2 regions of the Moraxella bovis genome follow, and region 2 is predicted to be linked to the other one. Evidence: riboswitches for the same ligand, from Rfam matches in the RefSeq annotation. Region 2 holds a riboswitch; the other holds the start of a gene.
What was found. A riboswitch is a leader RNA that binds a small molecule or an ion and turns the genes downstream of it on or off. The one in region 2 is predicted to bind thiamine pyrophosphate.
Positions count from the first base shown of each region.

Region 1: another riboswitch for thiamine pyrophosphate. It lies ahead of thiM (hydroxyethylthiazole kinase); the one in region 2 lies ahead of LP107_RS07630 (ABC transporter substrate-binding protein).

Region 1 covers NZ_CP087840.1:801,839-809,744, reverse strand. Annotated here, with positions in the region: gene thiE (thiamine phosphate synthase) at 283-942, opposite strand; gene thiD (bifunctional hydroxymethylpyrimidine kinase/phosphomethylpyrimidine kinase) at 1,218-2,057, opposite strand; gene thiM (hydroxyethylthiazole kinase) at 2,054-2,899, opposite strand; TPP riboswitch at 2,963-3,053, opposite strand; gene lipB (lipoyl(octanoyl) transferase LipB) at 3,174-3,920, shown strand; gene LP107_RS04050 (hypothetical protein) at 3,923-5,077, shown strand; gene LP107_RS04045 (inorganic diphosphatase) at 5,191-5,724, shown strand; gene rluB (23S rRNA pseudouridine(2605) synthase RluB) at 5,826-6,734, opposite strand; gene htpG (molecular chaperone HtpG) at 7,131-7,906, opposite strand, start outside.
Region 2 covers NZ_CP087840.1:1,553,499-1,561,404, reverse strand. Annotated here, with positions in the region: gene LP107_RS07645 (ABC transporter ATP-binding protein) at 1-1,787, opposite strand, end outside; gene LP107_RS07640 (ABC transporter ATP-binding protein) at 1,980-2,708, opposite strand; gene LP107_RS07635 (hypothetical protein) at 2,740-3,216, opposite strand; gene LP107_RS07630 (ABC transporter substrate-binding protein) at 3,306-4,343, opposite strand; TPP riboswitch at 4,471-4,570, opposite strand; gene LP107_RS07625 (ABC transporter permease) at 4,767-5,534, opposite strand; gene radA (DNA repair protein RadA) at 5,570-6,976, opposite strand; gene sodA (superoxide dismutase [Mn]) at 7,614-7,906, shown strand, end outside.

The sequences.
Region 1 (7,906 bases), 750 kb from region 2:
ACATTTGCCCTGTGAAATATTGTCGTTTTGGGCGAATGTAATTCACCCCTACGATTTAAAATATTAAATAAATCAATAAGTTGAATGGTAAGGTGCGTACCACGCACCTTTTAAATAGAAGCTCTTATTGGTGCGTAATACGCACCTTACTGTCATCGGTGTATTTTGAAGTTAAATGATTATAAAATCGCAAACAATCAATAAGTTAATTTCAAGTTAAGATTGATATTTTGTCATAAAGCAATACGCCCCAATTTGCAATGACAAACGCCATACGATTGATCACACCCCCTTTAACGTCCCTACCACCGCCCCCATATCGTCCGCACGGGCAATCACCGACACACACGCCACACCGTCCGCCCCATTGGCACGCGCAGGGCTTGCGTTGGTCGTGTCAATCCCACCAATGGCGACAAGTGGACGATTGCCAATCATCGCTCGCACCTGCCCCACCATATCCACGCCCACCGCACGCCCAGCGTCCGCCTTTGAGCATGTGTCAAACACCGCCCCAATCGCCAAATAATCCGCCAAATCATACCCCACGCTGACCCTTATCTCATCAAGCGAGCTGTGCGACAAACCCACAAACGCACGTCCACGGCAGAGCCTTGCCACGTCAAAAATATCCATGTCCGTCTGCCCCACATGAACGCCGTCCGCCCCAATGTCAAGGCACAGATGAACGTCATTGTTAATCACAAACGGCACGCCATATTGACGGCATAACGCTTGGCAATCTTGTGCAAGCTGTTTAATCTCATCAGGGCAAGTTAGGGCGTTGTCGCCTTTTTCACGAAATTGATAGCAAGTAATTCCTGCATCAAGAGCGGATTTTAGCACCGCAAGCAATCGCTGTTGGGGTGTGGGTTCGTCTCGGTGCGTGCAGTCTTGTGTGCCTGCGACAAAATAGACGGATAGGATTGATTTATCAAACATGAGGGGGTCTTTTTTTGGGGGTTAATGTGATGATTGTAAGTGTGTAATATGCACTTTTTTATACTGAAATTACCACAAATTCAATGATGTATCGGTGTAGGGGCATGCTGAGCACGCCCTGTAAAATCTTTGTATCGTCAAGGGCGTGTGCAACACGCCCCTACAACCCAAAAATAATTATCAGATAATCAATAAGTTATCATTTTAAATTGAAATAAATGATTATCGGTGTATGGTACGCACCTTGCGATTTTAAAATTTACCAATCATTTTATCTATACCCCGCCTTCCCAAAATGCCCAATGATTGACCGCCCCATGTCCGTGTCCGATGTTGGGGGCGGTGCTAATTGCCTGACTGATTAAGCGTTTGGCGGTATGAATCGCATCTGCCACGCTCGCCCCCTTGGCAAGCTCTGCCGTGATACACGCCGAGAACGTACACCCTGTGCCGTGCGTGTTTTTGCTGTTGGTGCGCACGCTTTGTACTTGCCAAATGTCGCCCGTCTCATCAAGCACATAATCTATGCATATGGTACTTTGGAAGTTTTGGCTGTGTCCGCCCTTGATGATGACTGTCTTTGCCCCCATGCCTTGTAAGGCGTACAGGGCTTGCCTTATATCATCATCACACGCTATCGTCATGCCTGTTAGCACTTCGGCTTCTGGTAGGTTGGGCGTGATGATGTCGGTTAGGGGAATAAGCCGTTTTAGACTGTCCGTTGCGTTGTCATCAAGCAAGGCGTGTCCGCCTTTGGCAATCATCACAGGGTCAAGCACCACTTGCCTAAACGGACGATTTTGTAGAAACCGCCCCACCGTATCAATGATGTCGGACGTGCCAAGCATACCGATTTTGCACGCCCCAATCTCAAAATCGTCCCGAATGGCGACAAGCTGGGCTCTAATATGGTCGGTCGGCAGATGATGAATGCCCCATACGCCTTGGGTGTTTTGAGCGGTTGTGGCGGTCAGTACACTTGTACCAAATACACACCTTATGGCAAAGGTCTTTAAATCCGCCTGCATGCCTGCCCCACCGCCAGAGTCCGACCCTGCAATACTAAGAGCTTGGGCGGGGCGATTGGTGCGTGGGTGGGTGTGGACATATCTCATGCCTTTTCTCCCACAAATTTGATACGATTTGCAATCTCATCGGGGCTAATACCGCCTAATTTGTCCAAGAATTGATACATAAACATACCGCTTTGGCTTGACAATAAGCCTTCACAGGCAAGCTCGCCTGCAATGGCAAACGTGGCACAGGCATTGACCGCCCCCACCAAATACCGCTCACGGCCTGCCACCGCCAAAAACGCCCCAACCACGGCACTTAGCAGACACCCTGTGGCGGTAACTTTGGGGAGTAGTGGCGTACCATTGGCAAGGGCGACCACCTGCGTGCCGTCTGAGATGTAGTCGATCTCGCCTGTCAAAATGGCAATGGTGCGATATTTGCTCGCAACCGCTTGGCAAATACTCGCCAAATCCGCATCGCCACGCCCAGCATCCACACCTTTGGCTTGCCAGTTCGCCCCTGCCAAAAACGCAAGCTCGCCTGCGTTGCCACGAATGGCATCAAATTGCACGACTTGGCTAATCTGACAAATGGTAGATTGGCGTAAAGTGCTTGCCGACACCGCCACAGGATCTAGCACCACAGGAATGCCATGGGCGTTGGCGGTTTGCCCTGCAATAATCATGGCGGACGTTTTGGGGTCGGACGGCGTACCGATATTTAGCACAACGGCACTGCTGATTTTGGCAAGCTCCGCCATCTCCAAAGGCGACTCTGCCATCATGGGGGATGCACCAACAGCAAGCAGTCCATTGGCGGTAAAATTGGCGGAGACCAGATTTGCAATGTTGTGAATTAGGGGGTTTTGCTTGCGGACTTCGTCGATTAAGTCTAGGGGAATTTGGTCTGGGAAGAGTGGATTTTTGGTAACTTTGGTCATGGGTTTTTCCTTTTTAAGATTAAAAAAGCACAGTCAAAACCCACACCAAAAAAGTGTGTTGCTCGTCAATTTTTATCAATTTCCTACGCCAGTTTTAACTGTATCAGGTTCACGGGTATCATCTCAGCCATAAATAGCACCCCGATTGATAAGCAAGATTATAACAAAAGGGTAAAGGGTGTGCAAGCAGTTAAAAATGGTTAAAATGGTTAAAATGGTTTTTATTTTTAACAAAATGGCGTAAAATAGTCCTTATTTTGACCATTTAAAAGCCATGACCCTAAACCTACCCCACCTAGACCTTACCCCCTTACAATGGGACAACTTACACACCACCACCCACCCCCATGCCGAATATAACGCCACGCATGATGATATGCTTGCTCGCATTTTGTCTCGCATTGACGACAAAAAGGCTGACAAAGCCTGCCCTGATGAGCTGTGGATTGTGGAACACCAAGACGTCTATACGCTAGGACAAGCGGGCAAAGAAGAACATATTCTCTACAAAACCGACACCCCAATCATCAAAACCGACAGGGGCGGACAGGTAACGTGGCATGGCGTGGGGCAACTTGTGGTGTACTGGCTGTGGGATTTGCACCGACTTGGCATGGGCGTGCGAGACCTAGTCAGCCACGCCGAGCAAGCCATAGAAGACGTGGTTGGCGAATACCTACCGCCCGATTTGACCGCTAAGGCTCGCCGTGATGCCCCTGGGGTGTATATTTACAACACAAATGGCGATATGCTTGGCAAAATCGCAAGTCTAGGCTTTAAAATCAAACAAGGGCATAGTTATCACGGCATTGCCATTAACCTTGTCAATGATTTGACCGCCTTTAATGCCATCAACCCTTGTGGCTATGCAGGCATGGCAATGGTGAATCTGTCGCAATTTGGCAAATTTGATGAGAGCCAAACGCACGAATTTATTCATAAATTTATCAGTAATATTCAAAAAAGACACAGCGGACAAATCGCCCTAAGACCCATAAATGAGCCAATACCGAGCAAATAAACATGAAATACCCATTAACAATTATCACAATCACCCTATTGTCCTTGACCGCTTGCGACAACAAACCCAACAGCCCACCTACCCCAAACACCAAGCCACACCAAGCCGAACAGACCTTTGTGGACGCCACCCCTAGATCGCCCACGCCAGTCGCCCAAAGCACCAACCCCCAAGCGATTGATTGCCAAGCCATTACCAACACACTAAATGCCATTGACATCAATAGTCAAATAGATGACTTTGATCAGGCAGATAAACTATTAAATCACTGCCTACCGACTGCCGACAACACCACCCAAATCAAGTGGGCGACACAGTATCAGCTTGCTTATCAGCGTTTTTTATCCTTTTGGCAAGGTGATACATTTTTGCTTGATGATACAGAATTTGACCAGTTAAATCAGGTCATGTACGACATTCATTATAACAAAAAGTACAACGAATCCGACATCGCCACACTACACCCAAAAGCCCAATATTTCATCAAGCAAGTCAAACAAAATAAGCTAAAAATAGCAGACTACTGCGAAGGGGAATTTGACTTTGTCAATGATTATCAAGCATTTGCCAAGCTGTTTACGCCCCATTTGCCAAAAGACCAAGCAGTCATGATTGAGCGACTTGCCAGCGACAACCAAGAGCCACTATGGTGCGATGCAGGTCTTAGCATTTCATTAGATGAGCTTATCGAGCGGGCGTTATTTTGGCAAGATTATCAAAAGATGTATCCGCAGAGTGTATTTATTGATGATGCCAAACGGTTATCGTTATTTTATGAATATTTGTTATTTTTTGGCTCAGACAATACACGTTGGCTAAACGATGATAAAACCAAATTTATCACCTACATCAATGAAAATGATGAGACATTCACAGACGAAGCAAGCTTTGTCAAACTTGCCAAACATGACAGCGAACTTGGCAAAAAAGCCCAAGCCTTTCTGGCATTTATCGCCACACCAACAGATGAGCGAGACGATAAATATCCCATAAATCCTGCCAATCTTGACAAACGCCACCTTGATGACCCAAGTCAAATTGAAGATTGGGAGCGGGCAACCTTACAACTCATGACCGCCTTAGACAAAACAAAAGTGGACACTCCAAGCTGTATCAGTACCCCCATTTGCCTGCCTGATACATCAGATAAGCCTTGATAATATGCCATTATCCACAAGCAATATGCAAAAACATCATAAATTGATGATTGCACTTGGGCGGATTTAATATTACAATGGCACACCTTTTTTAATCCCCATCGGAGAATTTTATGGTAGATTTTAACAAAATCCTAGATGCAGGCGACGTGGACGCAGGCGAGATTAATGTGGTCGTGGAAATCCCTACTGGCTCAAACCACAAAATCGAATGGAACCGCAAATTGGCGTGCTTTGAGCTTGACCGTGTTGAGCCTACCACCTTTGCCAAACCTTGCAACTATGGCTTTATTCCCCAAACGCTAGACGAAGACGGCGATGAGCTAGACGCACTTATCCTAACCGAACAGCCATTGACCACGGGTATTTTCCTAAAAGCCAAAGTGATTGGCGTGATGAAATTCGTCGATGACGGCGAAGTGGATGACAAAGTCATCGTGGTGCCTGCCGATGACCGCAATAACGGCAACGCCTACAACAGCCTTGATGATTTGCCACCACAGCTTCTCAAACAGCTAGAATTTCACTTCAATCACTACAAGGATTTGAAAAAAGCTGGCACCACCAAAGTAGAAGGCTTTTTTGATGTCGCCACCGCCAAAGAAGTGATTAAAGAAAGCCAAAAACGCTGGGTAGAAGAAGCGTGATTAACGACTTGCAGATGATAACCTTGTAAATTATCGCTCATAAAAAACGCCCGAATGCCATAAAAAGTATTCGGGCGGTTTGGCGATAAAGGCATAATAATTTACACTTTATAAAACTTCGCCTTGCCAAACGCAGGGGCTTGCCCTCCTTTACGTTCGCTTCTGCCTTGTCTGTCATCGGCTCTTTTTCGCTCGCTTTTGCCTTTTTGGGTGCGTTTTTGGCGAACTTCACGAGCAGGCAAGGGTTTTTTATGGATGCGGGCTTGTTTTTCTTTGGCAGATGTGTTTAGTCCCGTACCTTGGCGAGAACGCAGACCTACCGATGAGACAAGGGCATCAATGGCTTTGGCATCAAGCTCAATAAACCGCCCTGTTTTTAGCTCTTTGGGCAATATCATGGTGCTATAACGGGTGCGAATCAGGCGTGAGACTTTAAGCTCTTGGGACTCAAACATACGGCGAACTTCACGCTTGCGACCTTCTTTGATGGTGACGTGATACCATTTATTCACGCCCATGCCACCGCCTTCTTTGATGTCATCAAAGCGTGCCATGCCGTCTTCCAACTCAACGCCACGGGTCAGATTTTGGGCAATCTCTGGGGTAACTTCGCCAAGCACACGTACGGCGTATTCACGCACCACTTCGCTAGATGGGTGCATGAGACGATGAGCCAGCTCGCCATCATTGGTAAACAGTAGCAGACCTGATGAGTTAATATCTAGCCTGCCGACCATCACCCATCTGTCGCCTGTCAGCTTGGGCAGACGGTCAAACACCGTGGGGCGACCCTCGGGGTCGGACATGGAGCAAATCTCGCCTTCGGGCTTATAGTAGGCGATGACACGGCGACGTTTCTCACGTTCGGCTTTAAGACGTACCAGTCGCCCGTCGATACGAATCTCATCACTCACTCTGGCTCTATCACCCAGCGTTGCAGTTTTGCCGTTGATGGAGATTCGTCCTGTTTTGATGATTTCTTCTAACTGACGACGTGAACCCAAGCCCATGCGTGCTAGGAGTTTTTGCAGTTTTTCACCTTGGGGTTTGGCGGTATCTGTATGGGTGTCTGCGGATAATTCGGTGGTGTGGAGGGTATTCATGATGTGTTCCTGTATGGGGAGTTTAACATTTCACAATGTTATTAATATGTTAGGGCGCACCTGCCCTTACAACACTTTTAAAATTTAGAAATATTGTAAAGATAAAATGATGTTTTTGCATGAAAATGGCTAAATCTTGTTTTTCATTGCAAATACCAAAGGCAGGCACGCCCTAAGCAACAACTTGCTTAAAAAGATGAACAGTCATTATACCATAGTTTTGCCATATAAAGGTATTTACTTTGTACCCACAAAAATACCCCGTCAAAAAACAGGGTATTTTATAAAAAAGTATTAAAGCGATTACTTCAAAAGCAATTTGTTAATCCGCTTTAAATACCCCGCAGGGTCATCAGGCTGTCCGCCATCTGCTATCAAGGCTTGGTCAAAGATAACTTCGGCTAGGTCATCAAAATCGCCACTGCTCTCTAAACGTGCAATCAGCGGGTGCGTGGGGTTAATTTCCAGAGTTGGCTTGACGTCAGGCACAGGCTGTCCCATGGCTTTTAGCATTTGAGCCATTTGTGGGGTCAGCTCGCCATCGCCCACGACAAGGCAGGCAGGAGAATCCACCAAACGGCTCGTTACTCGCACGTCTTTGGCTCGTCCGCCAAGCACCCCTTTTAGGCGTTCTACCACAGGTTTGAAGGCTTCTTCTTGTTTTTTGACTTCTTCTTTTTCAGCGTCATCGGTCAAATCACCCAAATCCACCGCCCCTTTGGCGATATTTTGTAGGGGCGTGCCGTCAAATTCGGTCAAGAAGTTCATCGCCCATTCGTCCACTTTTGAAGTCATCAAGATAACTTCAATGCCTTTTTTGTTAAACAGCTCTAACTGTGGGCTGTTTTTGGCAGAGACTAGGTTTTCGGCTGTCAGATAATAAATTGCCTTTTGACCGTCTTTCATGCGTGCCTTGTAGTCAGCAAAGCCAGTCTCAACGCTGTCATTTGTGCTTGTGGCATAGCGGAGCAGTTTGGCGATACGCTCTTGGTTGGCTTTATCTTCGCCCAAGCCTTCTTTGATGACATCGCCAAACTCTTTGTAAAAGTCGGCAAATTTGGCTTGTTTGGCTTCATCTT
Region 2 (7,906 bases):
GCGATGAGTTCGTCATGGCTACCCATCTCAATAATCTCGCCTTTGTCCATCACCACAAGCTTATCAAGACTGGCGATGGTGGATAGGCGGTGAGCGATGGCGATGACTGTTTTGCCTTTCATCATCTCATCTAGGCTTTGGGTGATGGCGTGTTCCACTTCGCTGTCTAGGGCAGATGTCGCTTCATCAAGCAGTAAGATGGGGGCGTTTTTGAGCATGACCCGAGCGATGGCGATACGCTGACGCTGACCGCCTGAGAGTTTCACGCCACGTTCGCCCACTTCGGTGTCAAGCCCTGTATTGCCGTGCTTGTCTTCTAAGGTTTGGATAAAATCCCATGCGTGGGCAAGGCGTGCCGCTGCGATGATTTCGTCATCGGTCGCATCAGGTCTGCCATAGGCGATGTTCTCACGCACGGTGCGGTGCAGTAGAGCGGTGTCTTGGGTGACCATGCCGATATTTTGGCGGAGCGATGTCTGAGTGACGGCACTGATGTCCTGCCCATCAATGCTGATACTGCCCCCGTCCACGTCATAAAAACGCAGTAGTAGATTGACAAGGCTAGACTTGCCCGCCCCCGAGCGACCGACCAGACCGATTTTCTCGCCTGCTTGAATGGCTAGGTTGAACTTATCAAATAGGGCAGTTCTGTCTTCGCTACGCCCGTAGTTAAAGGTCATGTCCTTAAACGCAATCTCTCCCCGTGCCACCACAAGCTCACCAGCATCAGCCCTATCCGTGATGGCGTGGGGCGTGGTTAGTGTTCTCATGCCATCCTGCACCGTGCCGATATGCTCAAACAGGCTTGCCATCTCCCACATAATCCACTGAATCATGCCTTTTAGACGCAGGGCGATACCACTTGCCACCGCAATCGCCCCAACGCTTACTTCGCCCATCATCCACAGATACACACCGATGGCGGTACTGCCGACTATCATGATAAGCGAGAGCGTCTCGGTCGTCGTTCCTAAGATGGACACCCACCGCATTTGGGCATGGACGGTAGTCATGAACTCGCTCATGGCGGATTTGGCATAGGACAGCTCACGGTTGGAGTGGCTAAACAGCTTGACCGCACTGATGTTGGCATAAGCATCGGTCACACGTCCTGTCATCAAGGCACGAGCGTCGGCTTGATTACTGGCGGTCTCACGCAGGCGAGGCAGGAAAAATTTCATCATACACGCCACACAAATCAGCCACGCCACAAACGGCAAAAACAGCCAAATATCTAGCCCTAATAAAATCACACCACTGGTGACCAAATACGCCACGACAAACGACACCATCTCTGCCATTGTCATAATCGTATCACGCACCGATAGGGCGGTTTGCATGACTTTGGCAGAGACACGCCCTGAGAACTCATCATGATAAAACTGCATGGACTGTCCAAGCATGTGCTTATGAAACCACCACCGCAGTCGCATCGGCATGACCCCCTGCAATACTTGAAAGCGGATTAAGTTGTCGATAAATTCGCCAAAAATGGACAGCACACACAGCCCCAAAATCAGTGTAATGGTCGCCCCCTTTTCTTGCCATAGAGTCTCGGGGGTGTAGACGGTCAGCCAGTCCACGACATCGCCCGCCCATGCAAATAACAGCGAGCTAAATATGCCAAGCAATATTGATAAAACAATACGCACCCCAATCCAAAATCTCGCCCCTTCGGTACACGCCCACAAAAACCCAAAAAATCCACGCTGACTGGAGTCGGGAGTGGGCATCGGACTGTCGGGGTAGGGATTTAGGCGGTTTTCAAAGTAGCGAAATAAAGACATGGTTATTATTTATAAATTATGAAAGGAAAAGTAGCAAATTGGGCAAATTGCCAAAGGTGTAATGTGGGGTTTGTGGGGCTATTATTCAATATCAAAATTTTAAAAATACGTTTTTAAAAATGGAAAGTAAGAATAGAATTTAATTTGGTGTGGGCTCGGTGTTTATTGGGGTATTTAAATCCATGCAACCACTTAACCCTGTATCGCCCTAAGCACATCTTGTTTTAGATTTAAGTATTCTACACTTTGCAAAAAATCAGATGATTTATCAATGACAAAATGATGAGCAAGTGTGGCAGGAAACCCCTTTAATACATACAATTTATCTGCCAAATAAATCGCTTCATCAATGTCATGCGTGATAATAAGGCAAGTCAGTTCCTTGTCTTTTTGAAACGCCCCAAACCATTTATACATCTGATTTTTGGTTACAAAATCCAGTGCCGAAAATGGCTCATCTAAGAGCATAAGACTGTCATTACTTAGATAAGTGCGAAGCAGTGCCACTCGCTGACGTTGTCCGCCTGAGAGCTGGGCGGGGTATTTGTGGTATAGCTCATCAAGCCCAAAGGCAGGTAGTAGAGGCATGATTTTGTCATGAATGGCGGATTTTGGCAGGTGTTGTAAGGTCAAAGGCAGGGTAATGTTGTCATAGACACTTTTAAAGGGCAACAGCAAATCCTTTTGGAGCATATAGCCCACAAAGCCTGCCTGCCCCGTCCTATCCACGCCATCAATCCGCACCTGCCCATCGCTTGGGGTAATCAGCCCTGCAACAATATTAAACAAAGTCGTTTTGCCCACGCCACTTGCCCCGACAATCGCCACTACTTCGCCTGTGCCAACAGACAAAGACAAACCATTAAATAAGGGTTTGTTCTCAAAGGAATGGTGGAGATTGTTTAGGATAAGTTTGGACATTTTTTAAATTGAGATAAATTGGAGGCGAAAGTTAATTCTCTGATTGTTTGATATCCAACACATAATCATTAAACAACCAAATTGTATTATCACTTTCTATATAATTAACACACACTTGGGAATTGATAAGAATATTTGTACTAAAAGAGCGAAATTCTAGGGTTTGGGTATCTTTTTCAATCAGGGTATTGGGTGGGTTAAAAATAAGCCTATCAAAAAATTCAAAGTCATTTTTAATCAATATCCCACAAACTTGATGAATGTTATCTTTAAAAATAGGCTCCACCAAAGATTTGCCAAAAATAACCAAAAACAGCAACGCTAGATAAGAGATAATTGTTGTTTTACTTTGATGTTGTGGTGTGCTTTTATCAAAAAAGTATAGGATAAGATAAATCGTCATTAAAGGCAATGAAAAAATCAAATCAAACCCTGTTATTACAATGAGTGCAATCATTGCAACCATAAAAGCAAACAACTGTAACCAGTCTTTTTTGGATAATTTCATTTTAAAAGATTTTCTATTATTTTAAATAAAGGTGCGAATTTCACACCTTTATTTTATCATTGGACAAATTGTAATTATCCCAATTAAAATCAAGGCAACAGCGTTGTATTTAACCCTGCCCCTTTTTCAATGGGCTTATCGGTCAATTTTTTATCATTGATCCATTCAAAAAACTTATCCCAACGCACAGGGTCAATTTTACCCCAGTCGCCCTTGTCGTCCAGATATTGCTTGGACATAAATTCTTGGCTTGCCATCGCCAGCTCCTTATTGGTTTCAGGGGCGTGCTTGATAAGAATTTCGGCAGATTTGGCAGGGTTTTGGGCAGAATAGGTGTAGCCTTCTTTGATGGCGGTTAGGGCTTTTTTATAGCGTTCGGCATTTTCGCCCACCTTGTTACTGTTGGCAATCAGCACAGGCGAATAGTAGTCAAAGGCGGGGTTGTGGTCTTTTAAATAAAAAAAGTTGGTCGGCTCGCCTTTTAGCCCTGCGTGAATGCCGTCCCAACTATAATACGCCAAAATGTAGTCAAATTGGTTCATTTTTAGGGCGGTGGTGGCGTCCGTACTCTCCCCTGGGATTTTGTGCAATGGCTTGCCCACGATTTCGGCAACGGTCGCATCGTCCACAGGGTCTTCCCAAGTGGAATAGAGTTTGCCGTGCAGGTCTTTGGGCGTGCTTGCTCCCAAAGATTTGAGCGACAACAGCCCTGCGTTGTTGTGCTGAACGATGGTTGCCACCGCCACAATCGGCTCGCCTTTGTTTAGGCGTTTGACCATATTGGGCTGAAAATACACGCCCAAATCGGCACGATTGTTCGCCACCAGCGTGGACGCACTGTCTTCGGACGGCTGGACGATTTTGACATCAAAGCCTTGATTTTTAAAATAACCATTTTCAAGCGCCACATACAGCCCCGTGTGGTTGGTGTTTGGCACCCAGTCAAGGGCGATGATAAGCTCTTCTAATTGCTCACTTTTTTCGCCTGTTTGGGCGGTTTCGGTCTTGGTGTCTGTTTTGGTTTGGGCAGGTTTGTTGTCGCCACAGCCTGCAAGCAATAGGGAAACGCCCATTGCCAATCCAAATCCTACATTTTTTAACGCCACGCCATTCAAAGTTAAGTGCATTGTTTGCTCCATTTAGACAATAAAAAACCTTTAAGTGCCAAGCACCCAAAGGTCAAAAAACAACACAGCCAATCTTGGCGTTTAACAGACCAAAACAAGTCTTAACATAAAATGTCAAACAGAGCTTGATAATCATTGTCTAGTTTCCTACGCCAGTATTAACTGTATCAGGTTCACGGGTATCATCTCAGCTTTTATTTAAAAATAAAGCACCCCGACTAATGTTTTAATTATAAAATAAAATACAATGGTTGTCAAGTTTTGGGTTTTTAAGAAAATTTTTAGAATTAAAACGCTTTTTTAAATTAACATTTGCCGTAAGGTGTGTATTACGCACCAACAAAAAAAACCTTAATATAAAAACGGTGCGTGATACGCACCTTACGCTTAAAAATAAATTTAGCTAAAACATCAAAATCCCAATTATTTTTGATATTGATACGCCAAAACTTTTCTTTCCAAAAGTTTAACCAATCCAATCAAAATCAAAGTCAGAACACTAATCAAAAATATCACCGCAAACATATTGTCCAGCTCATACGATTTTCGCACACGGGTCATATAGACCCCAAGCCCATGATAACCGCCAAGCCATTCTGCCACCACTGCCGAGATAAGAGCATACGACAACGCCACTTTTAATCCTGTAAAAAAATACCCCATGGCGGACGGTATTTTTAGATGGCGGTAAGTTTGATAATGACTTGCTTTTAATGAACGAAAGAGATTTAATTGCTCTTTTTGTACCGAATTATAACCGTCCACAAGTGCAATCGTCATCGGAAAAAATACCGACAATACCACCAGCACCACTTTTGGCAATATGCCATAGCCAAGCCAAATCACAAGTAAAGGGGCAATGGCAATGGTAGGAATGGTTTGATTTAATAATAAAATCGGATAGACCATTTGACGAAAGTTTTTGGACAAATCCATTAAAATGGATAACACAAAACTTAATATCAGCCCAATGATTGTGCCTAAAAATGCCGTAATCAGCGTATATTTGGCATGACTCATAAGCAAATAAAAATCATCAATAAATGCCTTAATGATTTGCATGGGCGATGGCAATAAATAATCAGGCAATAACCCAAATCCAATGACCAATTGCCAAATAATTAGCAATAGGATAATTAGGCTGTATCGAATGCCATAGGCGGTAAGATTTTTTAAAAAAGATACTAGCATAGCTTTTATTTGGATTATTTAACTGCAAAAACCAATCACGCAAGCTCAAACGCCCGTATCAACGCATCATCTAGCCTATCCACGGCAATGATATTGATATTGGCAAAATTTTTATCGCCTACTTTGGGGGCGTTGGCTTTGGGGATAATGGCGTAGGTAAAGCCGTGTTTCATCGCTTCTTTTAGGCGTTCTTGACCGTTTGGCACAGGGCGAATCTCCCCCGATAGTCCCACTTCACCAAATACGCACAGCCGTGCAGGTAGCGGTTTTTCCTTAATGCTAGACGCACAGGCAATCAGCACCGCCAAATCCGAGCCTGTCTCCATGACCTTGACCCCGCCCACGACATTGACATACACGTCCTGACCGCTCGTGTAGATACCGCCATGACGGTGCATGACCGCAAGGAGCATGGATAGGCGTTGATAATCAAGCCCCAACGCCATACGTCTGGGCTGACCTTGCGAATCGTCCACCAACGCTTGCACTTCCACAAGCAGAGGACGTGTGCCTTCACGGCTGACCATGACCACCGACCCTGCAATGGGCTTGTCATATCGACTCAAAAAAATGGCGGACGGATTGGCAACTTCCTTTAAACCTGTATCGGTCATGCCAAAAATACCCAGTTCATTGACCGCCCCAAAACGGTTTTTGACCGCGCGAATCATTCTAAATCGGCTATCGGACTCGCCTTCAAAATACAGCACCGTATCCACCATGTGTTCTAGCACACGAGGCCCTGCCAACGCCCCTTCTTTGGTAACGTGTCCCACCAAAAACAGTGCCGTGCCTGTCTGCTTGGCATAGCGTGTCAAGACGGCGGCGGATTCACGGATTTGGGCGACGCCCCCTGGGGCGGACTGTATGGCTTCGGTAAAGAGCGTCTGAATGGAGTCAATGACGGCAATGGCAGGCTGTTCGGCGGTCAGAGCCATGCAAATGGTCTCAACGTTGGTCTCGGCAAGTACCCTTAGGCGGTCGGTCGGTAGCCCTAGTCGCACCGCACGCATGGCAACCTGCGACAGGCTCTCTTCGCCTGTGATATATAGAGCCGAGCCAGCCAGCGAGTCGCTACTTGCCATGTTAATGGCGGTCTGCAAAAGGATTGTGGATTTGCCGATACCCGGGTCGCCCCCAATCAGCACCACCGAGCCTGCCACAAGCCCACCGCCAAGCACACGGTCAAATTCGCCCAAGCCTGTGGGCATACGGGTTTCTAGCGAAAAGCCGACATTGGCAAGGGTCATGACCCCAGAGCTGTCGCCTGCATAGTTGGCGGTTTTCGGGGCGGATTTGGTGGTGGTTTTTTTGTGGTGGGGCATGGCGACGTTGGGGGCTTCGGTGAGGGTGTTCCATTCGCCACAGTCGGCACATTGCCCTGACCATTTGCCGTAATTGGCTCCGCAGGATTGGCAGACGTAAGAGGATTTTTTTGCCATGATGAGAGTGTGTTAGGGTTTGGGGTATTGTAGCATTTTTTATTTGGAGCGTGGCAAAAATTGTGCAAAAAGGCGGTTTTGTTTTTATAGGTTGGCTGGCGTTATAAAAGTGGGTTTAATAAATATTTTTGAATGAATTAAGATGCACTCTACAAAGTGCAAAATTACTACGGTTTTCTGTTCGTGGTGAGCTAAGCCTGCCCATGACGGAAACCGACCCGCAGGCAAGCTTGTGGCAAACGGCTTGTGTAGTAAAATTCAATTTTGTTAGCTGTATCATAAATCAATCATTTGATATAAAGTTGGGAAATAAGGTATGGTCTGATAGGTTTATTTTATCAAATCTCTTTCCAAAATAAGAATAAATCCTTATAAATACTAAGGTTAAATTTTTTAAAAATGCACAAAAATCTGGTTTGGATAGAAGGCTGTTTTTAAAATGCCATTTGCTTTTTTTTTGCTTTGTGGTGGGTAAGATAAGTATTGACTATCTATTAAATAATGATAATCATTTAATAGATTGGTTTTTTGTAAACTCATAAAATAGCACTTGAAATTTGCCAATTTTGCCTTTATATTGATGGGACAAATCAACGATTTGTACAAACATTAACCCTAATTTTATTAAGGAATTATCATGTCTTTTACCCTGCCTGAGCTAGGTTACAGCTATGACGCATTAGAGCCACATTTTGACAAAGAAACCATGGAAATCCACCATTCTCGCCATCATCAAGCGTATGTTAATAACGCCAACGCTGCCCTAGAAGGCACTGAATGGGCGGACAAATCAGCCGAAGAAGTCATTGCCAATCTATCTGCACTGCCTGCCGACAAGCAAACTGCCGTTCGCAACAACGCAGGCGGACACGCTAACCACAGTCTATTTTGGACAATCCTAAAAACTGGCACCACGCTTCAAGGCTCGCT